Regions from separate parts of the Geobacillus sp. Y412MC52 genome, predicted to be linked through region 2. Evidence: a T-box and tRNA genes for the amino acid it is inferred to sense, from the RefSeq annotation. Region 2 holds a T-box; the other holds one or more tRNA genes.

Region 1 (4,415 bases), 980 kb from region 2:
GCCAAATGGCTTTCGCGGTATGTCAATCCTCCAATGACAGGCGTTCCGACTCCCGGTGCGTCGCTTGGGTCAAGGCCATCCAAGTCAAGCGACAAATGAACGCCATCCGTTCGTTCTTTTAAATAGGTGATCGTTTCTTCCATCACCCTTGTCATTCCGAGCCGATCAACCTCATGCATCGTGTAAATTTTGATTCCTTTTTCGCGAATAAACTTCTTCTCCCCTTCATCAAGGGAACGGACGCCGATCAACACGACATGTTCCGGCTTGATTTTGGGGCTGTATCCGCCGATTTGCGTCAGCGCCGGATGGCCAAACCCGAGGCTCGCCGCCAGCGGCATGCCATGAATGTTTCCAGACGGCGACGTTTCCTCGGTGTTGACGTCGCCGTGCGCGTCATACCAGATCACTCCAAGCCGCTCATAATGTTTCGCCACCCCGGCGAGCGTGCCAATGGCGATGCTATGGTCGCCGCCCAGCACAAGTGGGAAGCGCCCCCGCTGAACGACTTGGTCAACCGCCGCCGCGAGTTTCTCATTCGCCTCCGCAACCGCTTTCAAATTGCGCAACCGTGAATCTCCTTGCTCGTGCAACCGCTCTGCTTTCCCAATCGGAATATCTCCCAAATCTTCAATATCGTAATGAAGATGTTCCAGACGTTCGATGACGCCTGCATAACGCATTGCGCTCGGCCCCATATCAACGCCGCGGCGTGTCTGCCCTAAATCCATCGGAACCCCGATAATTGAAATTGGCTTCATGCTGTCTCCCACTCCTTTCCGGTTCCTGTTACGTCTTTATTGTAGAGGAAAGAAAGGGGATGACTCAACTTGACAAAATTTTGAATATTTATACCGATATAACAAAAAAGAACAGGCTGCTTTTGGTTGTCAAGCAGTCTGCTCTTGATGGAGCCTATCGGGATCGAACCGATGACCTCCTGCGTGCAAAGCAGGCGCTCTCCCAGCTGAGCTAAGGCCCCGCCCCAAGCGGAAGACGGGACTCGAACCCGCGACCCCCACCTTGGCAAGGTGGTGTTCTACCACTGAACTACTTCCGCGCTATGGTGAGCCATGGAGGACTCGAACCTCCGACCCTCTGATTAAAAGTCAGATGCTCTACCTACTGAGCTAATGGCTCATGGTTGGGTATACACTCTAGGTACTACCTAGCTCTACCTGCCTCTTCCTCTCCCAGCCGATTCAAAGATGCCAAGTGCGTCGAGGCAACTCGAAGCAAACTCAAAGATGTAGCGCTCGTTACTGAGCTAATGGCTCATGGTTGGGTATACACTCTAGGTACTACCTAGCTCTACCTGCCTCTTCCTCTCCCAGCCGATTCAAAGATGCCAAGTGCGTCGAGGCAACTCGAAGCAAACTCGAAGATGTAGCGCTCGTTACTGAGCTAATGGCTCATAGTTAGGATAACACTCTAGGTACTACCTAGCTCTACCTGCCTCTTCCTCTGCCAGCTAATTCAAGGAAGCCTAGTGCGTCGAGGCAACTCGATGCAAACTCGAAGATGTAGCGCTCGTTACTGAGCTAATGGCTCATAGTTAGGATAACACTCTAAGTATGCTGCCCCTTCCTCTGCCAGCCTGTTCAAGGAAGCAGATGCGTCGGGGCAACTCGATGCCTATTCGACGATGTAACGCTCGTCACTAAGCTAATGGCTCATGACCATTTTTATGTACAAAAAAATAATGGCTGGGCTAGCTGGATTCGAACCAGCGCATCACGGAGTCAAAGTCCGTTGCCTTACCGCTTGGCTATAGCCCAACGCGATGAGAAAGAAACGCTGTATTCAATTGCTATTATATCTCAGCAATCAGGGAAGTATACACTTTTCATTTCGGCCAATCATCCTTGAAAGGACGACTGGCCGAAATGAAGTGACCCGTACGGGATTCGAACCCGTGTTACCGCCGTGAAAGGGCGGTGTCTTAACCACTTGACCAACGGGCCGGAAAATAAATGGAGCTTCCAACCGGGCTCGAACCGGTGACCTCTTCCTTACCATGGAAGTGCTCTACCTACTGAGCTATGGAAGCGTAAAAATGGCTCCGCAAGTAGGATTCGAACCTACGACCTACCGGTTAACAGCCGGTTGCTCTACCGCTGAGCTATTGCGGAATGATGAATAACTATATGTCATGCACATCTTCCCAATGTGCTCGTTGCCTCTTCCTCTGCCAGCTAATTCAAGGAAGCGAGATGCGCCGAGGCAACTCGTAGCGAATTCGAAGATGTGAAGCTCGTCGCTGAACTATTGCGGAATAATGAAACATTGCCTAGCAGCGACCTACTCTTGCAGGGGCGCTGGCCCCAACTACCATCGGCGCTGGAGGGCTTAACTTCCGTGTTCGGGATGGGAACGGGTGTTTCCCCTCCGCCATAGCCACTAGGCAATGGTTATCATCTTGGACAGTAATTATTATATCCATCCTGTTGGATTTGTCAACAGGATGTTCATTCCTTCAAAACTAGATAACCGTCGGAAGAAGCCGCTCGCCTGCGCTTTTCGCATTGTCCAGCTCCGGCTCGCCGCCGCTCGGGGTCAAATAACCTTCGCCTTCGGGATGTGAACATCCCTGCAGGCGAAGAACATTTGCCCGTCGCGGCGACCCGCTCGCCTGCGCTTTTCTTGGTTAAGCCCTCGATCGATTAGTATCCGTCAGCTCCACGTGTCGCCACGCTTCCACCTCGGACCTATCGACCTCGTCATCTTCGAGGGATCTTACCCGCTTCACGCGGTGGGAAATCTCATCTTGAGGGGGGCTTCACGCTTAGATGCTTTCAGCGCTTATCCCGTCCGCACATAGCTACCCAGCGGTGCCCCTGGCGGGACAACTGGTACACCAGCGGTGCGTCCATCCCGGTCCTCTCGTACTAAGGACAGCTCCTCTCAAATTTCCTCCGCCCGCGACGGATAGGGACCGAACTGTCTCACGACGTTCTGAACCCAGCTCGCGTACCGCTTTAATGGGCGAACAGCCCAACCCTTGGGACCGACTACAGCCCCAGGATGCGATGAGCCGACATCGAGGTGCCAAACCTCCCCGTCGATGTGGACTCTTGGGGGAGATCAGCCTGTTATCCCCGGGGTAGCTTTTATCCGTTGAGCGATGGCCCTTCCATGCGGAACCACCGGATCACTAAGCCCGACTTTCGTCCCTGCTCGACCTGTCCGTCTCGCAGTCAAGCTCCCTTGTGCCTTTGCACTCTCCGAATGATTTCCAACCATTCTGAGGGAACCTTTGGGCGCCTCCGTTACCTTTTGGGAGGCGACCGCCCCAGTCAAACTGCCCACCTGACACTGTCTCCCACCCCGTTAAGGGGTGCGGGTTAGAATTTCAATACCGCCAGGGTGGTATCCCACCGTCGCCTCCACCGAAGCTGGCGCTCCGGCTTCCCAGGCTCCCACCTATCCTGTACAAGCGATACCAAAATTCCATATCAGGCTGCAGTAAAGCTCCACGGGGTCTTTCCGTCCTGTCGCGGGTAACCTGCATCTTCACAGGTAGTATAATTTCACCGGGTCTCTCGTTGAGACAGCGCCCAAGTCGTTACACCTTTCGTGCGGGTCGGAACTTACCCGACAAGGAATTTCGCTACCTTAGGACCGTTATAGTTACGGCCGCCGTTTACTGGGGCTTCGGTTCGCACCTTCGCTTCCGCTAAGCGCTCCCCTTAACCTTCCAGCACCGGGCAGGTGTCAGCCCCTATACGTCGCCTTTCGGCTTCGCAGAGACCTGTGTTTTTGATAAACAGTCGCTTGGGCCTTTTCACTGCGGCTCTTCAGGGCTCTTCACCCCAAAGAGCACCCCTTCTCCCGAAGTTACGGGGTCATTTTGCCGAGTTCCTTAACGAGAGTTCTCCCGCGCGCCTTAGGATTCTCTCCTCGCCTACCTGTGTCGGTTTGCGGTACGGGCACCTCTTCCCTCGCTAGAGGCTTTTCTTGGCAGTGTGAAATCGGGGACTTCCGGATCCATCCGTCGCCGTCACCGCTTAGCCTTATGATCCGCGGATTTGCCTGCGGATCAGCCTCACGGCTTGGACAGGCTCTTCCAGCCGCCTGCTCGCCCTATCCTCCTGCGTCCCCCCATCGCTCAAACGGGAAGAAGGTGGTACAGGAATCTCAACCTGTTGTCCATCACCTACGCCTTTCGGCCTCGGCTTAGGTCCCGACTAACCCTGAGCGGACGAACCTTCCTCAGGAACCCTTAGGCTTTCGGCGCAGAGGATTCTCACCTCTGTTTTCGCTACTCATACCGGCATTCTCACTTCTAAGCGCTCCACCAGTCCTTCCGGTCTGGCTTCTCTGCCCTTAGAACGCTCCCCTACCGATGACCAACGGTCATCCCGCAGCTTCGGCGGCACGTTTAGCCCCGGTACATTTTCGGCGCAGAGTCACTC
Region 2 (4,415 bases):
CGTAGTCCATGATGCGGCAAACGGGCGGTTTGGCGTTCGGCGCGACAAGCACAAGATCCAAGTTGCGTCTTGCCGCAATCTCAAGCGCCTCCTGCTTCGACTTGATGCCAAGCTGTTCGCCGTTTTGGTCGATCAAGCGCACTTCACGGGCACGAATTTGTTCGTTGATAATAAAATCTTTGCTAATAATGAGCCACCTCCAAGGTTTTTTCCGACTGGCTTGTTTGCCAGCAGAGCCCCACTTCCAGCCAAAAAAAAGCGCAGATGCACAAAGCACCCGCGCAGTACGTCCTTACACTCGCATTGACGAACCGTAACAACCTGCCAACAGCCGTCTTGGCGTCGGTCAGGTGAGAAGCGGGGTGCTTCTGCTTTTGTTACAAACAAGCAATCATTCCACTTTATACACTATACCACCTTGGCGATGGCATGTCAAGGAGCGGATCTTGATAAACACAACGCCCTTTATTATAGCGGATCAACATTCAATTGGCAAGAGAAAATCTTGTTCACGCCGCCATTTCTTTGAAAAACCGCCCATGACATGGGCCATCGCCACCGTTGCTTCCTTGTGGCGCTTGAACGTTTATGTCGCCTGTCAACGGTTTATTGCGCTTTCCCTAATCTTGTCCGTTTTTCCCGCACATCGTCAGCGAGCAAGGCCATAAACTCGTCAAGCCCCATCGTCCGGCTTTCTTTTTCTCCATAGCGGCGGACGTTGACCGCTCGCTCAGACACTTCTTTATCGCCGACAACGAGCATGTACGGGATTTTTTGCATTTGCGCTTCGCGGATTTTATAGCCGATTTTTTCGTCGCGCTCGTCGACTTCGACGCGGAAGCCGCGTTCTTTCAGCGTCCGCTGCACGTCATACGCGTAATCGAGGTGCGCCTCCGGCGACACGGGGATCACTTTGACTTGAACCGGGGCGAGCCATGTCGGAAACGCGCCTTTATACTCCTCGATGAGGAACGCGACAAACCGCTCCATCGTCGAGACGACGCCGCGATGGATGACGACCGGACGATGCGGCTTCCCATCCTCGCCAATGTACGTCAAATCAAAGCGCTCGGGCAACAGGAAGTCAAGCTGCACCGTCGAGAGCGTCTCGTCTTTGCCAAGCGCCGTGCGCACTTGCACATCGAGCTTCGGCCCGTAAAACGCCGCTTCCCCTTCCGCTTCGTAGTAGTCGAGGCCGAGCTCGTCCATGGCTTCCCGCAGCATGCGTTGGGCTTTTTCCCACATTTCATCGTCATCGTAATATTTTTCTTTGTCATGCGGATCGCGGTAAGACAAGCGGAACGAGTATTCCTCAATGCCGAAATCCTTATAGACTTCCAAAATCAAGTTGACGACGCGCTTGAACTCGTCTTTGATTTGGTCCGGGCGCACGAAAATGTGGGCGTCGTTGAGCGTCATGCCGCGGACGCGCTGCAGGCCGGTAAGCGCTCCAGACATTTCATAGCGGTGCATCGTGCCGAGCTCGGCGATGCGGATCGGCAGCTCGCGGTAGCTGTGCAGCTTGCTTTTGTAAATCATCATATGGTGCGGGCAGTTCATCGGACGAAGCACAAGTTCTTCGTTGTCCATCTCCATCGGCGGGAACATGTTTTCTTTGTAATGGTCCCAATGGCCCGATGTCTTGTACAGCTCGACGCTGCCGAGCACCGGTGTGTAGACATGATCGTATCCGAGCGCCACTTCTTTGTCGACGATGTACCGTTCGATAATGCGGCGGATCGTCGCTCCTTTCGGCAGCCATAGCGGCAAGCCTTGTCCGACTTGTTGCGATGTCGTAAACAGCTCAAGCTCTTTGCCGAGCTTCCGGTGATCGCGCTCTTTCGCTTCTTCAAGCAGGCGCAAATAACGATCCAAGTCTTCCTTTTTGAAAAAGGCCGTGCCGTAGATGCGCTGCAGCATTTTGTTGTTGCTGTCGCCGCGCCAGTAGGCCCCCGAGATGCTGAGCAGCTTGAACTCTTTGATTTTTCCAGTCGACGGCACGTGCACGCCGCGGCAAAGGTCGAAAAACTCGCCTTGCTCATAAATCGAAATCGGCTCGCCTTCCGGAATATCGGCGATCAACTCGAGCTTCAACTCATCGCCGATTTCTTCATACAGCCGGATGGCTTCTTCGCGGCTCACTTCTTTGCGGACGATGTCCAAATTTTCTTTGACAATCTTGCGCATTTCCGCTTCGATTTTCGGGAGGTCGTCTGGCGTCAGCTTATGCTCCATGTCGATATCATAGTAAAAGCCGTTTTCAATGACCGGACCGACGCCGAGCTTGACGTTGCCATACAGCCGCTTGATCGCCTGCGCCATTAAGTGGGCGGTGCTATGGCGCAAAATGTCAAGCGCCTCCGGCATGTCTTGGGTAATGATGACAAGCTCGCCATCTTCGTGAAGCGGCGTGCGCAAATCAACGAACCGGCCGTTCAGTTTGCCGGCGATCGCTTTTTTCTTCAGCCCCGGGCTGATCGAGGCAGCGACGTCTTCCGTCGTCGTCCCCTTCGGAAACTCCTTTTCCGCCCCATCTGGGAACGTGATGCGAATGACGTCTGGCATCGGCAATCACTCCTTTGTCATGATGATGAAAATGGAAAAATAAAAAAACTCCTCCCTCCTAAAGGGACGAGTTTTCATCGTGGTTCCACCCTTCTTCCCATGGCAACGCCTCGCCATGCCATGGCTCAACAAGAATAACGGTCGTCCACCGGCGGCAACTACTGGGCGTTGCGTTCGCTGCCGCAGCTCTGAGGGGGTAAGCGCATTTTTCGTGTTAGGAAGGTTCCAGCCGCTGCCTTCCCTCTCTGGAAACCGTAAAAATGCGCCCATGTCCTCGTCATCGCTTGTATTCATCCATATTCATGACGTCATTATAGCGAAAACAGCAGGAAAAATCAAGCTTCTCCCCCATTTCCAGCGTTGGCGGCAAACAAGCGGGAAAAATCGGCGCGGCGGCAGACGATCAGCCGTTCTTGAAACACGTTTTGCAGTGTCTGCACCATGCCGTCATCCGGATGATCGGTGTACAGCTCAATTTCCGCCGGAGCGAGCGAGACAAGCGGAGCGAGCACCGATGCATCAATATACATCGGCTGGCTGAAGACGAGATGGCGGTCGATCAACTGTCTCACTTCCGCCGCCGACAGCTCCCGCCGCTCGCTGTCGTAAAATACGAAGTGCGGCGGATCGTGCACCAAATACAGGCGCGGCCATTGCGGCGTCCGGCCAGCCAGGCAGTCGCGCAGCATTTGCACAAAATTTTGATACTCCTGCTCCAGCTTGTATTCATCAATCGCCAGCTCGACATAATGTTGGAGGCGCTCCATATACGGCTTTAACCGGAACGTAACGAACGAAGAAAACGAAAATGACAAGCCGTCGCGCAAAAAGGAGGCAAAAGCGTCGCGCAACATCACGGTGCGCGAGGCGGCAAACGCCGCGCTTTTCCGGTAATCGCGCCGCTCGCCGTCCAAAAACGAATGAGCGAGGGCCAAAATTTGCTGCTGTTCTTCGACGTCGCGGAAATAAAAAACATTGGCAATGATGGATAGCAGCAGCCGGTCTTCCATCACCTCCTGCATAAACGCCGTCATCGCTGGGATGATATGCTCCTCAAGCACACGCTTCTCCTCGCCCTGTATGTAAACCGCCACGGTTTTGTTCCCGTCATAAGCGGCATGAAACAGCGGACCGTCATCCGGTTGCCGGTGATCTAGCAGCCCAACCAATTTTTCCGCCTCGCTTGCCTCGTCAAAATGGATTTCGATCACCCGCTGTCCCCCCTTTAGCCCGAAAGGAATGCTTGGTTTATATATATGGGGACAACGGGCTGTTTAGACTAAAAAACCACAAAGCTTAGCGGCGTTCATTGTTCGAGGAGAGGGTGCCCCAAAAGGATCGGGATACCCTTTCTTATTACCGTATACAGGCATAAAACAATTAAATAAGAAACAATATGTTGTGTTTTGTTTAAGGGAAATTACCCTTTTGGGTCAGACCCAGTCGGCAAACGAACCGCTTGCCGACTACGGCAGAAAAGCTAGAAACAGAACCTGCTCAACTAGTTTTTATGGGTTAATCAACATGCCTGTGCAAACGGCAACGTTTCAAATCGCCTTTATATATTTTGCTCGCGGCGGTTCGGTCCAGTGATTTCAATCGGATAGGCCAAATAGCGGATTCGCTCCATAATGCGCGCCGCCTTCACCTTCTCTTCTTCGCCGCGCTGCGAATACGTCAAATGATGGGCGAGCTGCTGCATATCAAAGTTCGACGTGAAAAACGTCGGCAAGTTTTCAAACATCCGGTATTGCAAGATCGGGCCAAACACATCATCGCGCACCCAGCTTGACATCGCCTCCGCCCCAAGGTCATCGAGCATCAGCACCGGCACTTTTTTGATATAATCA

What was found. The T-box of region 2 lies ahead of thrS (threonine--tRNA ligase). A T-box ahead of a tRNA ligase gene usually reads a tRNA of that ligase, here a tRNA-Thr.
Region 1: it encodes a tRNA-Thr, which carries the amino acid that the T-box ahead of thrS (threonine--tRNA ligase) is inferred to sense. The anticodon was not compared.

What each region holds. Positions count from the first base shown of each region.
Region 1 is NC_014915.1:158,055-162,469, reverse strand. It holds gene rocF (arginase) at 1-761, opposite strand, end outside; tRNA gene GYMC52_RS00950 (tRNA-Ala) at 910-982, opposite strand; tRNA gene GYMC52_RS00945 (tRNA-Gly) at 989-1,060, opposite strand; tRNA gene GYMC52_RS00940 (tRNA-Lys) at 1,065-1,140, opposite strand; tRNA gene GYMC52_RS00935 (tRNA-Gln) at 1,704-1,778, opposite strand; tRNA gene GYMC52_RS00930 (tRNA-Glu) at 1,893-1,964, opposite strand; tRNA gene GYMC52_RS00925 (tRNA-Thr) at 1,975-2,050, opposite strand; tRNA gene GYMC52_RS00920 (tRNA-Asn) at 2,058-2,132, opposite strand; rRNA gene rrf (5S ribosomal RNA) at 2,289-2,405, opposite strand; rRNA gene GYMC52_RS00905 (23S ribosomal RNA) at 2,644-4,415, opposite strand, start outside.
Region 2 is NC_014915.1:2,807,745-2,812,159, forward strand. It holds gene infC (translation initiation factor IF-3) at 1-190, opposite strand, end outside; ribosomal protein L20 leader region at 247-380, opposite strand; gene thrS (threonine--tRNA ligase) at 607-2,565, opposite strand; T-box leader at 2,625-2,855, opposite strand; gene ytxC (putative sporulation protein YtxC) at 2,901-3,776, opposite strand; gene dnaI (primosomal protein DnaI) at 4,124-4,415, opposite strand, start outside.